3 regions of the Lysinibacillus sp. NPDC096382 genome follow, and region 1 is predicted to be linked to each of the others. Evidence: riboswitches for the same ligand, from Rfam matches in the RefSeq annotation. Region 1 holds a riboswitch; each other region holds the start of a gene.
The links. Region 1 has a riboswitch for cobalamin ahead of mmgD (citrate synthase). Riboswitches for the same ligand answer to the same signal wherever they lie in the genome.

Region 1 (6,854 bases):
TTTATGTGTTTCAGATAGTCTTTTACCTAAGGATGTAGAATTTACACAGATTCAAATAAGCCGTTTTTATAGTTTAATAGGTATGTTGTTGGAAAACGGGGTTAACCCGAATAAAGTGCATATACAGAGCAGCTATGGATTACTGAATTATCCAGAACTCCAATGTGATTATGTAAGAGCTGGTATAGCTTTATATGGAGTTCTTAGTTCGCCAACTGACCAAACCAAATTAAAATTAGACTTAAAGCCAGTTTTATCACTGAAATCCAAGGTTATTCTTATCCGAGCGATAAAGGAAGGCGAGACGGTTGGTTATGGAAGAGCATTTACTGCAAGCAGAAATAGTTTAATTGCAATATTACCCATTGGTTATGCTGATGGAGTACCAAGAAATTTATCTTGTGGGAAAGGTAATGTATTAATAGATGGATATCAAGCACCAATAGTTGGGAGAATTTGTATGGATCACCTAGCAATTGATGTAACGGATATACCTCATGTGGCAGTTGACGATATTGCTACGATAATTGGTAGAGATGGTGAAATGGAACTAACTGCACCAGAGGTCGCCAACAATTCTGGCAGCCTATCGAATGAACTGCTGAGCAGATTGGGAACAAGATTGATGAGTAAGACAAAGTGATTTTGATAGCCTTATCTGTTATTATAATGTTTTTTAGTTAAATATAAATTTGGTAATTATGGTACACGCTAAATTAGTATAAAAATAACTCTAGGATACTTATTTATTTTATTAAAAGTCAATAATTAAAGTAATGAACTTAATATTTCTGGATCTATATACAATGTGCAACATTATAATATGCTATTTTTTTAAGCTGAACTAATTTTGATATTAGTTCAGCTTTTATGTGTGTTTTAAGATATAGTTTGAGTATAATTAATAGAAGTATAGTCTCAGGAACTTTTTCTACCTGTTATTCAACTAACGGGGCAGCCTCTTATTATAATCTTATTGTGTTACTAAGGGTATAATTTTTTCTTCCGCAATAGAGTGCATATATTTACTCAATACAGTTATTATGAATCAAATTTGTGGGCCTTTTTGGAGAGACAGCCATGAATATAGCCATGACCGATGTTATGAGAGACTTTGGCGTCAGTGCAACTAGTGCTCAATGGTTAATAACAGGCTATTTATTAGTATTGGGAATTTTAGTACCCATTTCTGCCCTTATTATTCAATGGATTTCAACACGTTGGATTATTATAATCGCAATTTTATTCTCAATTGTTGGTTCAATAATTGGTGCATTAGCGCCAACATTTTCAATTTTATTATTATCACGGGATTTAAGCAGTTGGTACAGGGTTAATTTTACCCCTTATGATTAATGTAATTTTCATGGTTGTACCAATCGCAAAACGTAGTGCAACAATGGGGATGGTCATTACACTTGCTCCAGCAACTGGGCCAACAATCGCTGGTATTATCGTCGATATATCTAGCTGGCATTATATTTTCTGGATAAGCATTGCCCTATATATCATTATTTTCTTCACTTTTATGCCAAAAGTGTACAATGTCTCAACGCTAACAAAACCGAAAATCGATTATTTATCTATCGTTCTTTCAACAATTGCATTTGGTAGTATTATTTATGGACTAAGTACTATTTCAGAAAGATTCTACATTGGCAACAATCATAATAGTATTGGGCATTGTAGCTCTTTTATTTTTCATATGGCGTCAATTTACAAGTAAGCATCCGATGATTGATTTACATGTTTTCAAATATCGTAATTTCGCTATTGGTTCAGTTTTAATATTTATTGTATTCGCATTACTGTTAGCCATTGCGATTCTTATGCCACTGTATTTAAAAGGATCATTATTACTTTCAGCAACGAATGCTGGGTTTGCGATGTTATTAGGAAACATATTAAATGCCGTCTTTGCTCCAATTGTCGGAAAAACGTTTGATCGTGTTGGTCCAAAGTTTTACTTACGTTTTGGTTTCTTATGCTTAGTTATTTCAACGAGTATATTATCCTTTGTCATTAGTGCCACAACACCACTTTGGTTAATCATAGTTTCATGTATGATTTTCTACGTAGGTGTCTCAACAACTATTATACCGGCGCAAACAAACTCACTTAATGATTTACCAAAACAGTTGTATTCTCATGGTTCCGCTGTCATAAACACACTTCAGCAAATTGCAGGTGCAGCAGGTACCGCATTAGCCATTACACTTATGACAACAGGACAACACCGCTTTACAGTAGAGCATTCAAAAGCAAGCCCTGAAACACTAGTTGCAGTAGGTACACAATTTACATTCGGCACTATTGTGATTGTGGCAGTAATCGGTCTGTTATTGGCGTTATTTGTAAAACGACCAACGAATCATTTGCACTAGTTTTCAATTGAAAGAATAACTTAATATAAAAAAATGGATAAACTAATAGCATTCATAACAATTCCTATTTTCTTTAAATGTTGTATCGCAAGCTAGTCATAGGAACAATAAACGAAGTTGCTGAACACAAATATAAAACCGGCATATGTCAATAGAAAAAACGAAACGCCAGGCTCATTGGTAAATCATTGATCCTGGCGTTTTTAGTAACCAAACAGGAAAAGAACTCACAATATCACTAAAACAAATTGATACTTCCTCAATAGTTTGTTTAGCCCTTCAGATAACCCCTGATTCATTATATCAAGAGAATTTGCATTTCATCATTCAGCACAAGAATCGTTGCTCCAACACTTATAATCGGACTACTTCCTATAAATTTTCGTAATTCCTAAATGTACCCAAATTTCTCACGATTAATAAAGCTCAAATTTAAAAGAGATCGCCTTTCTTTTAAAGTAACCTCTCTAATGCCGGTTCGGCGGGATCCTTTTAAAAATCTTTTTTATACGAAATATTGCTAAAAAATGTAGAATAGTTCACCAAAAAAGAAAAATAGTTAATGATAGTCTGTCTCTTCCGAGTTTTACTTATATTGCTTGTTTTAAAAACTCTATGTTAAGGTAAAATGACAAATTGAATATGCTAAATTTTGGTGGTTCAAATGGAGTTGATTCCATTTGATTAAAAGGGAAGTTGGTGAGAGTCCAACACTGTCCCGCAACTGTATTTAGGAGTTCAATAACAAGGCCACTGTTTTGTTTGTCAAAATGGGAAGGTGTTATTGTAGCGTTGATCATAAGTCAGGAGACCTGCCACTAAATAAGCATCAATTGACCTACGAGGATAGGGAGGTGTTAGCTACTACATGATCTTTGTGAATTCATGTAAATTCACTGTTTATTTGCTCTATCATGCTTTTGTAGATTAACAACTTCTCAAAGGGGTAGAAGTTGTTTTTTTGTTGTTCTTTCGTGTTTTAATGGTAACGCTTACAAGAATAATTAAACAAAGGGGTTGTAATGAATGGAGTTAAATTATTCACCAGGTCTCGATGGAATCATTGCCGCTGAAACAAAGCTATCTTTTTTAGACACTGTAGGAAGTCAGATTGTGATTCGAGGCTATGATTTGATTGAGTTATCACAAAGATATTCGTATTTAGACATTGTCTACTTAATGTTGCATGGAGAAATACCAACTACCGAGCAACGAGCTAATTTACAGGTTAAATTGAAATCTAATTACCAGGTTCCACAAGAAATTTTTCAAATTTTCAAGTTATTACCTGATGGGACGCATGCTATGGATGGGCTTAGAACAGGCATTTCGGTGTTAGCAGGCTATGATCAGCAAATCAATGATCGTTCTACTGAAATGAATTTGTCGCGAGCATATAGACTTTTAGGTGGTATGCCAAATATTGTAGCGAATAGCTATCGTGTATTAAATGGTCAAGATGTCGTGGAGCCTGATAACCAGCTTTCCTATAGTGCCAATTTTTATTACATGATAACTGGCAGAAAACCAACTGCTTTAGAAGAAGAAATTTTTGATCAATCACTCGTTTTATATAGTGAACATGAGATGCCAAATTCGACGTTTACGGCTCGTGTTATTGCCTCAACACAATCTGATTTGTATGGTGCTTTAACTGGCGCGGTCGCATCATTGAAAGGTAATTTACATGGTGGGGCAAACGAGGCAGTGATGTATATGCTTCTTGAAGCCAAAACAGTAGAAGGCTTTGAAACATTGCTGAAATACAAACTGCAAAATAAAGAAAAGATTATGGGCTTTGGCCATCGTGTTTATATGAAAAAAATGGACCCAAGAGCGCAAATTATGAAAAAGGCTTTACACAAATTATGTTTGCAGCAAGGAGATCATCGCTTATATCACATGTGTGAAGCTGGTGAAAAAGTGATGGTACAGGAAAAAGGGTTATACCCAAATTTAGATTATTATGCGGCACCAGTGTACTACATGCTTGGATTGCCAATTGAAATATATACGCCAATCTTTTTTGGCTCACGAACGATCGGCTTATGTGCTCATGTAATTGAACAGCATGACAATAATAGATTATTTAGACCTCGTGTCAATTATATTGGCGAGCGTCATAACCTTGAAGAATTGTCGGTATAATCAAGTTTAACAACTCGCCATAGAGCTGATGGGCATTCTGACCAATGTCCATCAGTATACTAGTATAGCAAATTCATGCAACGGAGGGAAGATATAGATGATAAAAACAAATGAACTATCTAAGACAGATCAATTACTAACTGATATTACCGATTACGTATTAAATACAACGATTACAAGTGAAGAAGCCTACGAAACAGCACATTATGTTTTATTAGATACTATAGGTTGCGGCATTTTGGCTTTACAGTATCCCGAATGTACGAAACTACTCGGACCAGTTGTACCCGGTACGGTTGTTCCAAATGGTACGCGTGTTCCAGGAACTTCCTATGTACTTGATCCAGTGAAAGGTGCTTTCAATATTGGTTGCATGATTCGTTGGTTAGATTACAATGACACATGGCTTGCGGCTGAATGGGGACACCCTTCTGATAATTTAGGTGGCATATTAGCAGTTGCGGATTACTTGAGTCGTGTACGTATTGCTGAAGGCAAAGAGCCTCTTAAAATAAAAGACGTTTTAGAAATGATGATTAAAGCCCATGAAATTCAAGGGGTATTAGCATTAGAAAATAGTCTGAATCGCGTTGGTTTAGATCACGTATTATATGTCAAAATTGCGACAACAGCGGTTGTGACAAAGGCATTAGGTGGAACTCGTCAAGAAATTATCAATGCATTATCAAATGCTTGGATTGATAATTCAAGTTTACGAACATACCGCCATGCCCCAAATACAGGATCAAGAAAATCATGGGCAGCAGGAGATGCGACAAGTAGAGCCGTACAATTAGCCATGATGGCTGTGCAAGGTGAAATGGGTTATGCAACGGCCTTATCTGCACCTGGCTGGGGATTCCAAGACGTACTCTTTAATAAACAAGAATTAAAGCTTGCAAGACCGCTTACCTCTTATGTTATGGAGAATGTTCTTTTCAAAGTTTCTTTCCCGGCTGAATTTCATGCGCAAACAGCTGCAGAATGTGCAGTTCATTTACATCATGAAGTGACAAATCGTTTAGATGATATTGAAAAAGTTGTCATTACGACACATGAATCAGCTATTCGCATTATTGATAAAGAGGGCCCATTGAATAATCCAGCTGACCGTGATCACTGTATTCAATACATCACAGCAATTGGACTGATCTATGGTGATATTATCGCAGACCATTACGAAGATGACGTGGCAGCAGATCCACGCATAGATGAACTAAGAAATAAAATGGTTGTTGTTGAAGATTCACAATATACGATCGATTACTTAGATCCTGAAAAGCGCTCTATTGCTAATGCTGTTCAAGTTTATTACAAAGATGGGACATCATCAGAATTAGTAGCGTGTGAATATCCTTTAGGACATCGTTTCCGTCGTGAGGAAGCATTCCCTAAAATCATTGATAAATTCCAACAAAATATTAGTACACATTATTGTCAAAAACAATTAAGTAAAATTAATGAGCTTTGTGCTAATAAAGAGATTCTCGAAAATAGTGCTGTTCATGAATTTGTAGATTTATTCATCTAACTTTTTTCAGCTGTGTTTTATGTATCGAAAGAATAAGTCACTTTATAGCGGGTGTCCAAACATCCGCTGAAAGAAGTGCCTCCGGCGGATGTCACGGAATCGGAAAGGAGTTCAATGGAGGATGTTAGTTTAAAATCATCACATCCATGCGATAACGGCTAACCGCCCAGCATTTTCGGTGTTGCTAAAGCTTCGTTAGCACTGCGCTTTCGCACAAAAACATCTGTTGCTGCCGCTTCGCTTTCGCACAAAAACATCTGTTGCTGCCGCTTCGCTTTCGCGCAAAAAACATCTGCAGGGCTAAGCACAAAGCCGATTCCGGGCTCAATTATGCCGCGGCATATTGATTAATAGGAGGTCTTTAAAAATGGCGTGGATTGTCAATGAAGTAATGACACAAAAACAATTGGCTGACCAATTTCGAGCTTTACTAACGCGTTCTACTATTTTGCAAATACCAGGAGCTCATGATGCGATGGCAGGCTTAATGGCTAAAAAAGTGGGCTTTGAGGCATTATATCTTTCTGGAGCTGCCTACACAGCAAGTAGGGGCTTACCTGATTTAGGAATAATTTATTCAAATGAAGTGGCGCAACGTGCTAGTGAAATTATCCAAGCTACTAACTTACCAATACTAGTGGATATTGATACTGGCTTTGGCGGTATATTAAACGTTGCACGTACAGCTCGCGAAATGGTAGAGGCTGGAGTAGCTGCTGTACAGTTAGAGGATCAAAATCTTCCTAAAAAATGTGGACATTTGAATGGTAAAACACTCGTATCCCAAGAGG
Region 2 (6,854 bases), on a different contig from region 1:
AATGAAATCTTCAACTTTTCATCTATAAATAAAAAACTATTCAAAATAGAAATTTTGAATAGTTTTTTCTCTACTTATTTTTGGATTTTTTGAACAGCACTACAAATTGCAAATTTTACGTGTTCGTATGTTAACCCACCTTGAATAAATGCTGTAAATGGCGGACGAATAGGACCGTCTGCTGTAAGCTCAATACTAGAACCTTGAATGAATGTTCCAGCTGCCATGATGACATCATCCTCATAGCCAGGCATATAAGCAGGCTCTGGTGCATAATGCGCATTAATTGGTGAATTCGCTTGAATTTCACGGCAAAAAGCAATCATTTGTTCCGCAGTTTGGAAAGAAACCGATTGAATTAAATCTGTACGATTAGCATCATAGCTCGGTGATGTATTCATACCAATTTCTCCTAGTATAGCAGCCGTGAAAATCGCACCTTTTAAAGCTTGAGATACAACATGTGGTGCAAGGAAAAATCCTTGATAGAAATCACCAAGCGTATTTAATGTTGCTCCTGCTTCAGCACCTATACCTGGTGATGTCATACGATAAGCACATTTTTCTACTAAATCTGCACGGCCAGCAATGTAACCTCCAATTTTCGCTAAGCCTCCGCCTGGATTTTTAATGAGTGAGCCTGCAATTAAATCAGCCCCAACCTCTGTCGGTTCCTGTGCCTCAACAAATTCACCGTAGCAATTATCAACGAAAATAACTGCATCCGGTGCTAATTCACGGATTTTTGCACACATGACTGTAATTTGCGAAATGGTAAATGATGGGCGTGTTGCATAGCCCTTCGAACGTTGGATAGCAATCATTTTTGTGTTTGGTGTAATTGCAGCTGCAACACCTTCCCAATCGATCGCTTGATTATCGATTAAATCTACATGGCTATAACCGATTTTATAATCTTTTAAAGAGCCAGTATCTTTATCGCCACCATCAACTATTGATTGCAATGTATCATAAGGCTGACCCGAAATATAAAGTAATTCATCACCCGGACGTAGTACTCCGAATAAGCTAAGTGTAATTGCATGTGTACCAGAAATAATTTGCGGACGTACAATGGCAGCTTCCGCTCCAAAGACCTCTGCATAAACTCGTTCTAGATTGTCACGCCCCTCATCATCATAGCCATAACCATTAGACGGGTGCAGATGATAGTCACTTACTTGATGCTTTCGGAACGCGGCAAGCACTTTTTGTTGATTGAAGAACGCCATGTCTTCTACCTTTGCATGAAAAGGGCGTACCTTTTCTTCTATTTTAGCAGCTAATGCTAGTGTTTCTTCTGATAAATTGGTTGTAAAAGTCATACTGTTCTTCTCCATTTCACATTTGTTCAAATCTTATCTTAACAATTTGTGAGCTTGCCTGCAAAGCTTGCTAATTGCATTAGGCACTAAGATCAATTATGACTCGGCATAATTGCGTGACATCCAACGAAGGCTTTCATTTCTTTTTAGCTATCCTTTTGCGACAGGCACAGGGTGTTTGGATACCTTGAAGTAACTTAAATCCGCATTCATCTCATCCACCTATAGTGCTGGGATATTTCTGTTGAAAAGAAGTAGTTACGAACTTAAAGTTTTAATTCTGCTATAATAAAATATTTAGTATCTGATAATTCCAAATCATAAGTCGATGCTTTTTTTTTGCGAAAACTTGTAGATACAGTAACTAATCTACAACAACATAAAATGATTTATTCACATAAGGGGTGAAAGGGTTGGCTTGGGAGGTTTTTAGTATCATTGGCACAATTGCCTTCGCAATTTCCGGGGCAATAATTGCAATGGAGGAAGAATACGATTTATTCGGTGTATATATACTCGGTATCGTAACTGCTTTTGGTGGTGGAGCTATACGAAACTTACTTATAGGTTTACCTGTAACAACACTGTGGGGGCAGGATAGAATGTTCCAAATTGCCATTGCAGCTATTACGCTCTTTTTTTTATTTCCACATCGACTCATTCAACATTGGCATCGTTGGGGCAATGTCACTGATGCTATTGGATTATCGGCATTTGCGATTCAAGGTGCCCTTTATGCTGTGAAGCTCGACATGCCTATTAGTGCCGTTATTGTTGCTGCTGTCTTAACAGGGTCAGGCGGTGGAATTATTCGTGATTTATTAGCTAGACGACAACCATTAGTCCTCCGCGATGAAATCTATGGTGTTTGGGCAGCATTAGCCGGGCTTATCATAGGACTTCAACTATTTTCAGGGGATATCTTTTTATATGTATTATTTGGTGTGATCACAGTACTAAGAATACTTTCATATATAAAGAAATGGCGTTTACCGTTACGGAAGTTGAATCGAGCATAGATATACTGTTGCATATTTAAAGCCCAAATCTGATATTTGGGCTTTAATTTTTAAATTCATTCTTTCTTAGCGGTTCTATTCAACGACTTTGGCTGTTCTATCCACGATTTTGACGGTTCTATCCACGATTTTGACGGTTCTATCCACGATTTTGACGGTTCTATCCACGACTTCGGCTGTTCTATCCACGATTTTGACGGTTCTATCCATGACTTCGTTTATCACACACCGTGATCCGCGTAATAAAGTTACTTTTTCAACAGCAACATTGCTTCTTCTAAAGTAGCCATATTTTTCATCATAGAGCACGCTGCGTCCAAAATAGGAAAGGCTAAAGCTGTACCAGAGCCCTCCCCCAATCGCATATTCATCTGCAACATCGGTTCAACTCCGAGCATTTCAGCGGCAATTTTTGCACCTGGTTCTTCAGAGGCATGCGAAGGAATGATATAGTCTTTTACGTTAGGTTCAAGTTCGTAAGCGATAAGGGCAGCGATGGTAGAAATAAAACCATCAATAACAACAGGTTTACGATGTGCAGCGGCAGCAAGTATCACCCCAGCCATAGCGCCTATTTCTAATCCACCGACTTTTCCAAGAATATCTATAGCATCATCACGATTTGGTTTATTTAATGCAATAGCATCATAAATGACTTGTACTTTATGCGCTATCCCGCCTGGTCCAACACCTGCACCGAAGCCTGTCACTTCATTCGGATGACATTCACGAAGAACCGATAATATGGCAGCACTCGGTGTTGTATTACCAATACCCATTTCACCTGTCCCGAGTACATTTATCCCATTTTTTATTTCTTCTGTAGCTACTTCAATTCCTACTTCAATAGATTGAATGGCTTCTTCCCTTGACATAGCAGGGCCCTTTGCCATATTGTCCGTGCCATATTTAATTTTTTTTACGATAACACCAGCATCATGTGGAATATCTTCTTTTACACCAACGTCAACTGTGACAATTTTAGCATCTGTGATTTTTGCGATGGCACAGACACCAGTTCCTCCTCTAGGAAAATTTAATGTTTGAAAGACTGTTACATTTTGTGGATTAGATGTCACCCCTTCATCACAAACACCATGATCTGCGGCACAGACAATAATTGCTTTATTATCAATCGCAGGAAATAGTTCGCCTGTAATTCCGGATAGTTGCACAGCAAGGGCCTCCAGTTTCCCCAAGCTTCTAGGCGGCTTGCAAAGTGCATCTATGCGTTCTCTTGCCTTCTCCATCATTATGTAGTCAGCACTTTGAATGTTTTGAATCGTCTGTTGTAATAATTGCATGAAAATTTCCCCTTTCTTTTTTGCCCTTGTAACTTGAAGAATGATTTATAGAAAAAATAAAAAGCCTGTAGTTTATTCCATAACAAATAAACTACAGACTTTTCCATCGTCTATATAACCGAAGCAGATAGGCAGGTCTCCTGGCTCAATTTCAACATTTCATAGAACCTTCCCAGAACGATGCTAGTGGCATTCTCTATGAAACTCTCTTTTACAGTGGTGGGACCGCTAAAGCTTTTCACTTTATTCCCTATTCTCCCGCAATGGGCACCTAATGCTCTTATGCAATTACTTTAAATCTACGTCAAAGTAGTTTTTGTGTCAATACATTAGTGAAATTGTATATTTCTTGCCAACTTTTCTGAGTCCGACTTTCCAAGTGACTCAACAATCAACCGGGACAAGAAAGCGAATATTATATCTCATACCTTTAAATAATAAATCGACACGTATATACGCGGTTTCACTTGGTAATGTAAACGTATCTGATAACCGCGTCCAATCAACTGTCCCTGTAATTGGAGCCGATAAGAATTTTTGAAAATATAAGAAAAATCAATTTGTACTTTTAAGAAGATAGCTTAAAGGCTACTCTTTACTGAAGGCATCTGAGCTTTTTCGTCACCCTTAGCCTAAATGATTGCAAAAAAAAATAAAATGAAGGTTGTTTTATTCCCCCTCTTAATCACTTTATTTATATGAGTGTGAGAAATCGTTGATAACAAGGTTCGTGGATAACCTTAATCAACGACATCCACTAGTCTCACATCTCAAATAACTTTTAGGAGGAAATAATAATGGCTTCATGTTCTCAATCTGATTTAACTGCTGCGACAATCCCAAATGTGGTACCATCTTTAAAATTATACGGTAAAGCAAGTAATAATCAACGTTTCTTCTTGTCTGATAATCCAGAAACTATTAGTAGCTCTGTTCCATTTACTAATGGTTTTGCAACGCTTTGGGCTGATACTGCATCTGGATTACAGAGTGTAACTTATCGAATGTTTGTTTGGCATCTAAATAACACAGGTGCGACTATCAAGTTTGGTGTTACCATTGGTAATGGTTCAAGTGGCAGTACTTATCAAGTCTCTGGTGTTAAAGACTGTGTCGAGACTATTACCAACTTTGTAGCTCATGGGAAATGTGCCGCAAAAGCTTTACTCGGAAATACATTAACGCCTAGTTCTCCGGTTGATAGTTCCATTGCAGCGGGGAAAGTTGGATTAGTTAAAGAATGGAAAGTACCAAATGGTTATTTGGTGGGTGGAATTATTGAGTTTACGTTATCGTCTAGTTCTCCAATGTCTTATAAAGTCAGAACAGTAGCTGCTAAAAGTACTACTGCCGATCTTCGTAGTAATCAAAATGCAGTTGTGTCACCAGTTGGAACTCATCCGCGTGGTTCTTGGAACTTTTCCAATATCGACGGCTATGGTACTTCAGATGGTGCTGCTGCTCTATATACTGTTGGAGACGGCAATAAAAGTTTCTCTATAAATAATGGCATTAATGACAACTTAATGACTAAAGACACTAGCTATATGCCTAGCGAAGCTGTAGCAACTAATAAGGGGCATTATGGTGTTATTTATAAGGCGAATATCACTTTCAAAAACCCAACTCAAGCCGATAAGGCATTAAAGGTCTATTTGACAGGTCGTGGAGGTTCATATGGCGGCGCTGTACGTTGGAACAATGGTCCAACTTACGGTGTTCCTACACTGGCTTCCAATACCCAAGGTGTTCGGATTGCTACATTTACTATACCTAAAGGAACTAGTGTTACACATTCAGTCTATACTTCTACAGCTGGCTCGCTTAACACCCCAGCGGCGATACTGATTACAGAGTAATTTAAAGAATTTCTCGTTAAATAAAGGAACCCTGTACTTATCGCAAATTCTCCGATGAGCTACAGGGTTCTCTACATATCATAATATAATATTCATTCGAAACATCTTGGAACGTAAAACCAGGGAAAACGGTATAACTGCTTAATTGGGTATTACTAATTATTTGAGCTTTATCTATTCAAAAAAGAATAAAGAGCTGCGTATGCCACTCAATGATCTTTAATTAACGCACCCCCTTAGGTTTGTATATGTTATTAATCATATTTTACTAAAAGTTAAACAAGCCTACGATATTCCCCACCACAATAAACGAAATACTTCCCAACCCTAAAAAACATACATTAAAACACTTTCTTTTGAAAAAGTTCGAACTTTCATGAATTCTTTACCGGCATCATAAAAAGAATAAACAACGACTGGTAATATTAATGCCATCGCTAACCAATGTTTCCACTCCCCATCATTCCAGGAAAGCTTCCATAATGCATCATAAATTGGTAACATAATTGCAAATAAAAAACCCTGTATATATTTCTTGATGTATCTCTCCACACCTATCCTCACTCGTCACCTCATAATTTTAAAACACTTAAAAGTTATCGTATTTATTCAGGTGTTTTCCTATCTAAATTTTTTAAGTGTAAATCAAGTCTTAAAAGTGCTATTCAACAATTTTCCTTTTTTATAGTCGCAACTAGGAAAAGGTCGGATAATTTTTTTACAACAGTTAGTTTATTTTCAATTATCGTTTCAGTCTCTTCACCGTATTCATGATCTAATAAATAGACAGGAGGATTATTTCCTTCATGTATATTTATTGCGTATGGATTTCCAATACCTATTTCTAACCCGATACAAATATAACCGTTTTTATGTACTGCGCATCCTGGAACATATAATAAACATTCTTTACTAATACTCTCTGGATTCAAGAATTCTATTCGCAATTCAGCTTCTTCATCTAGAGGAACTACCAATTTACTATCACACACTTCTACCGTAGTCATTAGTTCTATCAACCACTCTGGAAGTTTAATATCTAGTTTTTCATTTAGGTCATTTATTTCTCTAACTGTGGCTATCCTAGTGGATGTTCCAGACCTTTGAATCATTTCTTTAGCATTTGTAATTACTTCATTCACCAACGTGACTCCTCCATACAATTGGGAATATTCACCTCTTGAACTAACGCTATTTCTATGTACCTTATACATTCACATACAGCCAGCTATTGCATCTCGTTAGTAAAAAATTTCTTTCCATTATCCTCTAATGAAAAAAATTTTTGATTTAAAATATCCATTTAAAAAATGTATAAACTCCAACCAATGCAAAAATAAATATTAA
Region 3 (6,854 bases), on a different contig from region 1:
TCTTTTAGAAAGTGCTCCCATTAATTCGCCTCCTGTTGTTCTGTAGGTGAAACAAGTGCAAAACGCTCCCACTTACGACTTCTCCATCTAAAGTATACAATAATGGCTCGCATCCATTCATCTGCTGAAATCGCTAGCCAAATACCTACTAACCCCCAATGTAAAACGAATACGAACAAGTACCCGAGTGGAAGACTCATACATACCATTGATAAGAAACCGATTTTCACCGGGAATCTTGCATCCCCTGAGGCACGCAACGAGTTAATAACAACAATATTCATTGTACGCCCTGTTTCAAGTAGAATGCTTAATGCTAAGACAGATGCTCCGATAGCTATTATCTCTGAATTATCAGTGAAAACGTGCATAAGTTGCTTACGGAATATCGTCACAACTACAACCATAGTTATCGTAAAGGCAAAAGCTGCTCGTACACTTAACCAAAGCTGATGATAAGCTTGATCTTTTTTACCAGCACCGACATTTCGCCCAATAATTATAGCTGTGCCCGTCCCGATTGCAATCGCAAATAAATATGTAAACATCGAAATATTCATAGCATATTGTCTTGCAGCAAGTGTCTCTGAGCCTAAATACGTTGCATAATAAAGGAAGACAATCTGACAAAACTGATAAAGCACCTGCTCAAATGCTGACGGTAAGCCTATATTTAATATTTTTCGAACATATTCCTTTGAATACTCGAAATAATACTCTAGCTTTACTCTTACTTCCATGACTTGATACAACAGCCAGAAAAACACAAGAACCGCTAATCCCCGACTTACAACCGAGGAAATTGCCGCTCCTTTTACACCTAACTCCGGTAATCCTAGGTTACCAAAGATTAAACCGTAGTTTAATACAACGTGTAACACATTCATACCTAGTGATACATACATCGTTTGCTTTGTCCATCCATGTACACGGATAATCGCTGCTAATGCATTTATAATTGCCTGTAAAAAAATAAAGCTTCCTATGATCACTAAATAGCTTTGGGCATATTTAAGCACTTCCCCTTGCAAGTTCATCATGGTCATTAAATGACTCGAAAAGAAGAAAAATAAGACACTCATCATTAGTCCAACGATCAAATTCATCGTTACTGCTAAAGCGGAAATTTTCGCAGCTTCAAAAAAGCGCCTTGAACCTAAGTATTGAGATACAACAATGGAAGCACCATTACCAACTACTTCAAGTATTAAAATTGCAATATGAATATACTGATTGGCTGCACCAACCCCTGATACTGCATTATCTGATAAAGCACTGAGCATAAAAGTATCGGCTAGTCCCATTAACATAAATAAAAATACTTCTAAAAATATCGGCCACGTTAAATGGAACAAGCTTAACTTACTTGTCTCTTTTAAATCACTTTCTCTTACTGTATCTGACAATTTCAACTTCTCCTATACGCTTCATAAAGATTTTACGTGCGGTTAATTTTCCCGCTACCAATTTTGTGATGAGAGTTTTGTACCTAACGCTTCGCTTTCGGTACAGTTAAATGACTACTCGTTACAGCGGGATAAAAATATATAGTATCTTATCATAGATTTTTAAGGTGTAAAGAGTTTTTATAATGAAATATTGTAAAGCTAGTATAATACGTAAAAACCCCTCTCATAATTTTATGCGAAAGGGTTTCATATCATATTAAGTAATGATCCTGCAATTGCTTACGTTTTTCTGTTGTTAAACCAAACTCTTGCTCTAAAAAAGTGGTCTTAGAGCCATATCGGTTATCCATTGCATCAAATGCCGCTTGTAAATAGTCCTCACGGGCCGACATTAAAGCATAAAATTGCTGCAATTCTTGATCGCTATAACCTGGCTGAATTGTCTGAGCCATTCGTTCTACTAAGGGACGTAGATGTACATTTGTATCTAAATAGTCCTCCATAATTGTTTCCTCAGGTACATCTAAAGCAAGTAAAATAAGTGCGCTACCAATACCTGTTCGATCCTTTCCGACCGCACAATGATGAACAAGCCCTAAATTTTCAGGATGCTGAATCGTTGCTATTAACTTTTTAAACGAGTCATTATTAAAAGGCATTTGCGCATAAAACTCTCGGAACATCTCTAGGCTTACAACCTTATAAAAATCTTTTCCACCAGTGTTTGTAGGCATCTCAAAAGCATGATTTCCCTTTGCTGGTATTTGAAGATACTCGGCATATGGGAATACCGGATTAGGATTATTTTGAGCCTCATGGTCGTCTCGATAATCAAAAATTGTTTTCACACCAAGCGTTTTAAATAGCTCCTTATCTGCATTCGTCATTTTACCAAGTGCTGCTGAACGATAAATCAAACCATTCTTAACGGCACGTCCATCTCTCGACTTATAACCACCCATATCACGAAAATTATAAACTGCTTCAAACGGAACAATCTTCATATCAAACTGTTTCACTCACTGCACCTCTCTCTGTTAGCAAGCATTCTTACTTCTATATTATAAAACAATCCGATATAATACCAATTTTCAGACTAGGAAATGTCATACACTACTTCAAAAGCGATGAGGGGATTTAAGCGATGCTTTATTGAATAGGAGAATATGGCCGTATTACCTAATCACTTTTCATCATAGCGGAGCAGTTATCCACCTCACCTGTTCACTTTTTCATCATAATGGAGCAGTTATCCACCTCACCTGTTCACTTTTTCATCATAGTGGAGCAGTTATCCACTTCACCTGTTCACTTTTTCTTCATTGCTGAGCAGTTATCCACTTCACCTGTTCACTTTTTCATCATAGCGGAGCAGTTATCCACTTCACCTGTTCACTTTTTCATCATAGCGGAGCAGTTATCCACCTTATCCGATCATCAAAAAAGCTGCCCATAAAGGACAGCTTCAAAATACACTTTTTCAATATAAACTATTTAAATAACTCAGGGTATACTGCTTTTGCGATTAACTCAACTGCTTCGCCAATACGCGGACCCGGACGGTTTGAAATATCAGTATCTATAGAATAAACCGCTTTATTTTGAATAGCAGTGATTGAATTCCATCCATCACGAGAAAGAATTTCTGCCGCTGGGTCTTTCACATAGTTTACTGTTGTTAAAATGACAGCTGGATTTTTCGCAATAATATCTTCCTCAGATACCTTTCCCCAGCTTTTAAGGTCAGCAAAAACGTTGTTAACATTTGCAGCATTTAAAATTTCTTGTTGGAATGTACCAGAACCAGCTGTATAGATGTCTGGCTTTGGACTAATTTCTAAATAGATATTTTTTAGTTCTTTCACATCTTTAACTTTCGCTTGGACATCTGCAATTTTACCTTTAATATCTTCATTTAACTTGTCGCCTTTATCTTTGATGCCCATAACCGTTGCGACTTGTTCGATATCCCCGTAAACATCATCAAATGATTTAGCTGATTGAATGGCAAACACTTTAATACCCGCATCCTCAAGGCCTTTTAATGCATTTAAATTTTCTTCATCTTTGCCTCCAGTTGTATAGGCAATAACGACATCTGGCTTTAGAGCTAAAATACGCTCGCTATTGAATGTTGTAGAAGTAGAAACACGCTCAATTTTTTGCGCTTCTTCTGGATACGTATCATACTCAGTTGCACCTACGATTTTATCGCCAACGCCTAGCGCAAATAAAATCTCTGTATTACTCGGTTGTAATGAAACAATAGTTTTAGGTACTGCATTAAACTCTACTTCTACACCACGGTCATCCTTAACTTTATAGCTAGTAGTTTTCTCAACTTGTTGATCTTCTTTAGAAACAATCTCTTTATTTGCATCCTCTTTCGTGCCACAGCCCACTAATACGAGGGCCAGCATCAACACAGAAAGCCATTGTAGCTTAAACATTTTCTTCATTTCATTGATTCTCCTTTTTTCTTTTTCATCGGGTATGACTTACTAATAAACGGTATTTCAGCAATACCAGCATGCTGATTCATATAAACAGCCATTACAAAAAACACATTGGCTAGCAATCCTAAATAATCAAAGAGAATAGCAGGTACTTCCCGTTCTTCAGATACTTTGTGCAAAACACGGTATGATTTTTTCGCCTCACTACGGCATACATGTAATGCAGTAGCAGCCCCTGTCCCTTGAGGTAATACAAAGTTTTGTATTTCATCCTGAACATGACTAACATAGAAATCATAGCGATCACTTAGCCAAGTCAAATCATCTTCGGTTACCGCCAATTTACCTCGAACTGACCCATTTACATGGTAAGCCATTGGTAAAATAGCTAGTAAATCATCTGATATTACCTCCACTGTTTCCTTTTGTACCACCGCTAAAGCGACGCCAATATGTGTTGTAAGGCTATCCGTTCGAATTTCAAAATCTACCGTTGATGCCTTTTCACGCATAAATGGATAACAAGAATAACGTGCATCTTTTTTCAAATCTAAGTCCCCGCTTTCCATCGTGAAAAATTCTACTTTATTCACACCTTCTTAGGATTTCTTCCGGTGAAAGATAAGTGTACATAAAAAAACGTTGTTCCCATTCCTAAGGAAACAACGAAAATAACATAAATAGTGTCATATAGACACAGCATAGCCTATGTATTTGCCGCATATTCTCCTAGCTTCCGAAGAGTTATCATACGTTCAAACAAAGGTCGGTCTCCTGGCTTGTACAGTTCACTACATTCAATCATGTTGTGCGTCATAAAAAACCTTCCCATCAGATCATTCGACAGTGGTATATCTTTATGATTCCTGTACTTACAGTTGCGGAAACAGCTTCGGTTTTTCACCGAATTCCCGATTATGCTATAGTTCAGCACCCTTATTCTGCAAGAATTATTCACTTGTAAAGCAGTTTATCATAGATTAATAGGAAAAAATAGATGTGGAATTAGAATAAACAAAAACGATGGGAAAGATCATGCAGGTATCACCATATGCACGTGGGTGTTTTCATTTGCTCGTGCAGTATTATATTTCATAGATCGATATTATAAAAGCTATCTCTCAACGAAAGCATTTGCGTAAAAACAGCTATTTTACATCTTTTAACGGATGGCATTCTTATATTTCTTTTTGCATTTACCATCTTCTTCTTCTTCAATCAATCGCTGTGCAATCTCTAGTAGTTTCGGGTCTTTCGTTTCATCGAATAGCTTTTTAAAAGATACAATAATATCATAGCGTATCGATGTCGGGTGCTTTTCGTCTAAGCATATTTGAAATCTTTTCGCCAAATATGACACGACTAAATCTCTTTGTACCTGCCCTGCTAAACCTATTTTCCAAATCGCCTGCAAAGTATGCCTAGCAGTTTCTATTTTTTCATCATACGTTACTGCCCAAATCTTTAAGAAGTCCTCTAATACTCTTTCTTCAGGATCACTTTTTGCTGCCAATGCGCATAAAAATTGTGCAGCACTTGCACGTACATGTCCATTTCTATATGTAAGAGCTTGAACAAGTTGTTCCCAAACTGAATATGTCCAATCAACTGGTTCCTGCATAATTTTCATTAATTCTTCGTATGATTTGTATTGAATATCAAGGTCACGCTCTGTTAAATTACTAAAAAGTTGCAAAATCTCTTTTTCCATGATTCATCCCTACCTTTATGAACGCAAAAATGACAAACTTGTAAGTATTGTAATAATTTCTATCATTCGTTACTTTATTACTACGAAACTAAAGTCACAAACAGTTTAACTATATTTCAAAATTATCAGAAATGAGTATCAATATGCAAGAAAACAATTCTTTCGGCTATAAAGACACATTTTACATGTTAGCTTTATAATTGGAATTAGCCTTCTATGAATCCAGCGAAATACGCTATAACGATGACAATCATTATATGGATAATTGATGCTATACCTTACATCGGCTCTATTTTCATTTTAGTAACAGGTAATATTGTAGTAAATATATCTATTTATGTAAATTTATTCATCTTAGATGCTATTTTACTCATTATTCATCGAGTAGTCGAGCCTAAATTAATGGATCTATATCTGGCTGTATGATTTTTACTCGGAGGGCCTTAAATACCGTCAAATAAAAAAAAGGTCATCTTTGTAATTTTTTTTACAAGGATGACCTTTTCGCTATTTAAATCGTCTATATAATAGTAGGGCTTATTGAATACGACCGAAGCCTACTAAATATTGATTCCACCAATCAAGTGATTCAATGACAACACCTTTATTTTGAGCATCAATCATCGTGTTATTTCCTAAGTAAATACCTACATGCGCTATGCCTGAACCATAGCTGAAGAATACTAGGTCACCTACACGTGCTTCACTTGCTGAAATACGTTGTGTTGCTAAATATTGTTGTGATGCTGTACGTGGTAAAGATACGCCTGCTTGTTTGTAAGACCATTGTACAAGACCTGAACAGTCAAATCCTGTTGATGGGTTGCTGCCGCCCCAAACATAGCTACGGCCTAAGAATTGCTTTGCAGTTGAAATTGCATCACCTGAAGATGCAGTACCTGAACCAGAACCAACAACGACTTTTTGTGGTGATTTTTCATTGTTCGCTTTACCACTATTGTTAGCATTGCTAGTATTACTGTTACTAGTATTATCGTTAACGTTGTTATTTGTTGCTTGTACTACTGGAGTAGCTGCTTGAAGTGCACGTAAACGAGCTGCTTCTTCCTCTGCTGCTTTACGTTCTGCTTCTAAACGTTCTTCTTCTTGTTTCGTTGCAATTTGTGCCTTTAACGCAAGAGATTTCGCTTCATTTTCAGCTTTTTTCACTTCCATTTCGCTTTCCTTTTGTTGAAGCTCTTGGAATTGCTTTTGAAGCTCTTTTTGTTTTTCATCTAATGTTGCTTTTTGTTTCTCTAAGTTAGCCTTATCCGCTTC

Region 2: linked by a shared signal. The riboswitch ahead of cobT (nicotinate-nucleotide--dimethylbenzimidazole phosphoribosyltransferase) and the one ahead of mmgD (citrate synthase) in region 1 are both predicted to bind cobalamin.
Region 3: linked by a shared signal. The riboswitch ahead of ACIQZA_RS09630 (hypothetical protein) and the one ahead of mmgD (citrate synthase) in region 1 are both predicted to bind cobalamin.

Annotation. Positions count from the first base shown of each region.
Region 1 covers NZ_JBIWFC010000002.1:220,862-227,715, reverse strand. Annotated here, with positions in the region: gene vanT (serine racemase VanT catalytic subunit) at 1-643, shown strand, start outside; gene ACIQZA_RS04885 (MFS transporter) at 1,081-1,356, shown strand; gene ACIQZA_RS04880 (efflux MFS transporter permease) at 1,349-1,726, shown strand; gene ACIQZA_RS04875 (MFS transporter) at 1,656-2,384, shown strand; cobalamin riboswitch at 3,024-3,218, shown strand; gene mmgD (citrate synthase) at 3,411-4,532, shown strand; gene prpD (2-methylcitrate dehydratase) at 4,630-6,063, shown strand; gene prpB (methylisocitrate lyase) at 6,431-6,854, shown strand, end outside.
Region 2 covers NZ_JBIWFC010000001.1:437,434-444,287, reverse strand. Annotated here, with positions in the region: gene ACIQZA_RS02060 (methionine gamma-lyase family protein) at 75-1,325, opposite strand; gene ACIQZA_RS02055 (trimeric intracellular cation channel family protein) at 1,739-2,344, shown strand; gene ACIQZA_RS02050 (hypothetical protein) at 2,420-2,569, opposite strand; gene cobT (nicotinate-nucleotide--dimethylbenzimidazole phosphoribosyltransferase) at 2,593-3,648, opposite strand; cobalamin riboswitch at 3,762-3,939, opposite strand; gene ACIQZA_RS02040 (hypothetical protein) at 4,446-5,507, shown strand; gene ACIQZA_RS02035 (hypothetical protein) at 5,835-6,059, opposite strand; gene ACIQZA_RS02030 (SMI1/KNR4 family protein) at 6,173-6,649, opposite strand; partial or broken gene ACIQZA_RS02025 (DUF6584 family protein) at 6,798-6,854, opposite strand, start outside.
Region 3 covers NZ_JBIWFC010000005.1:72,220-79,073, forward strand. Annotated here, with positions in the region: gene ACIQZA_RS09610 (putative RNA methyltransferase) at 1-21, opposite strand, end outside; gene ACIQZA_RS09615 (MATE family efflux transporter) at 21-1,406, opposite strand; gene ACIQZA_RS09620 (tyrosine-protein phosphatase) at 1,661-2,428, opposite strand; gene ACIQZA_RS09625 (ABC transporter substrate-binding protein) at 2,900-3,868, opposite strand; gene ACIQZA_RS09630 (hypothetical protein) at 3,865-4,413, opposite strand; cobalamin riboswitch at 4,613-4,819, opposite strand; gene ACIQZA_RS09635 (hypothetical protein) at 5,028-5,576, opposite strand; gene ACIQZA_RS09640 (hypothetical protein) at 5,793-6,002, shown strand; gene ACIQZA_RS09645 (C40 family peptidase) at 6,114-6,854, opposite strand, start outside.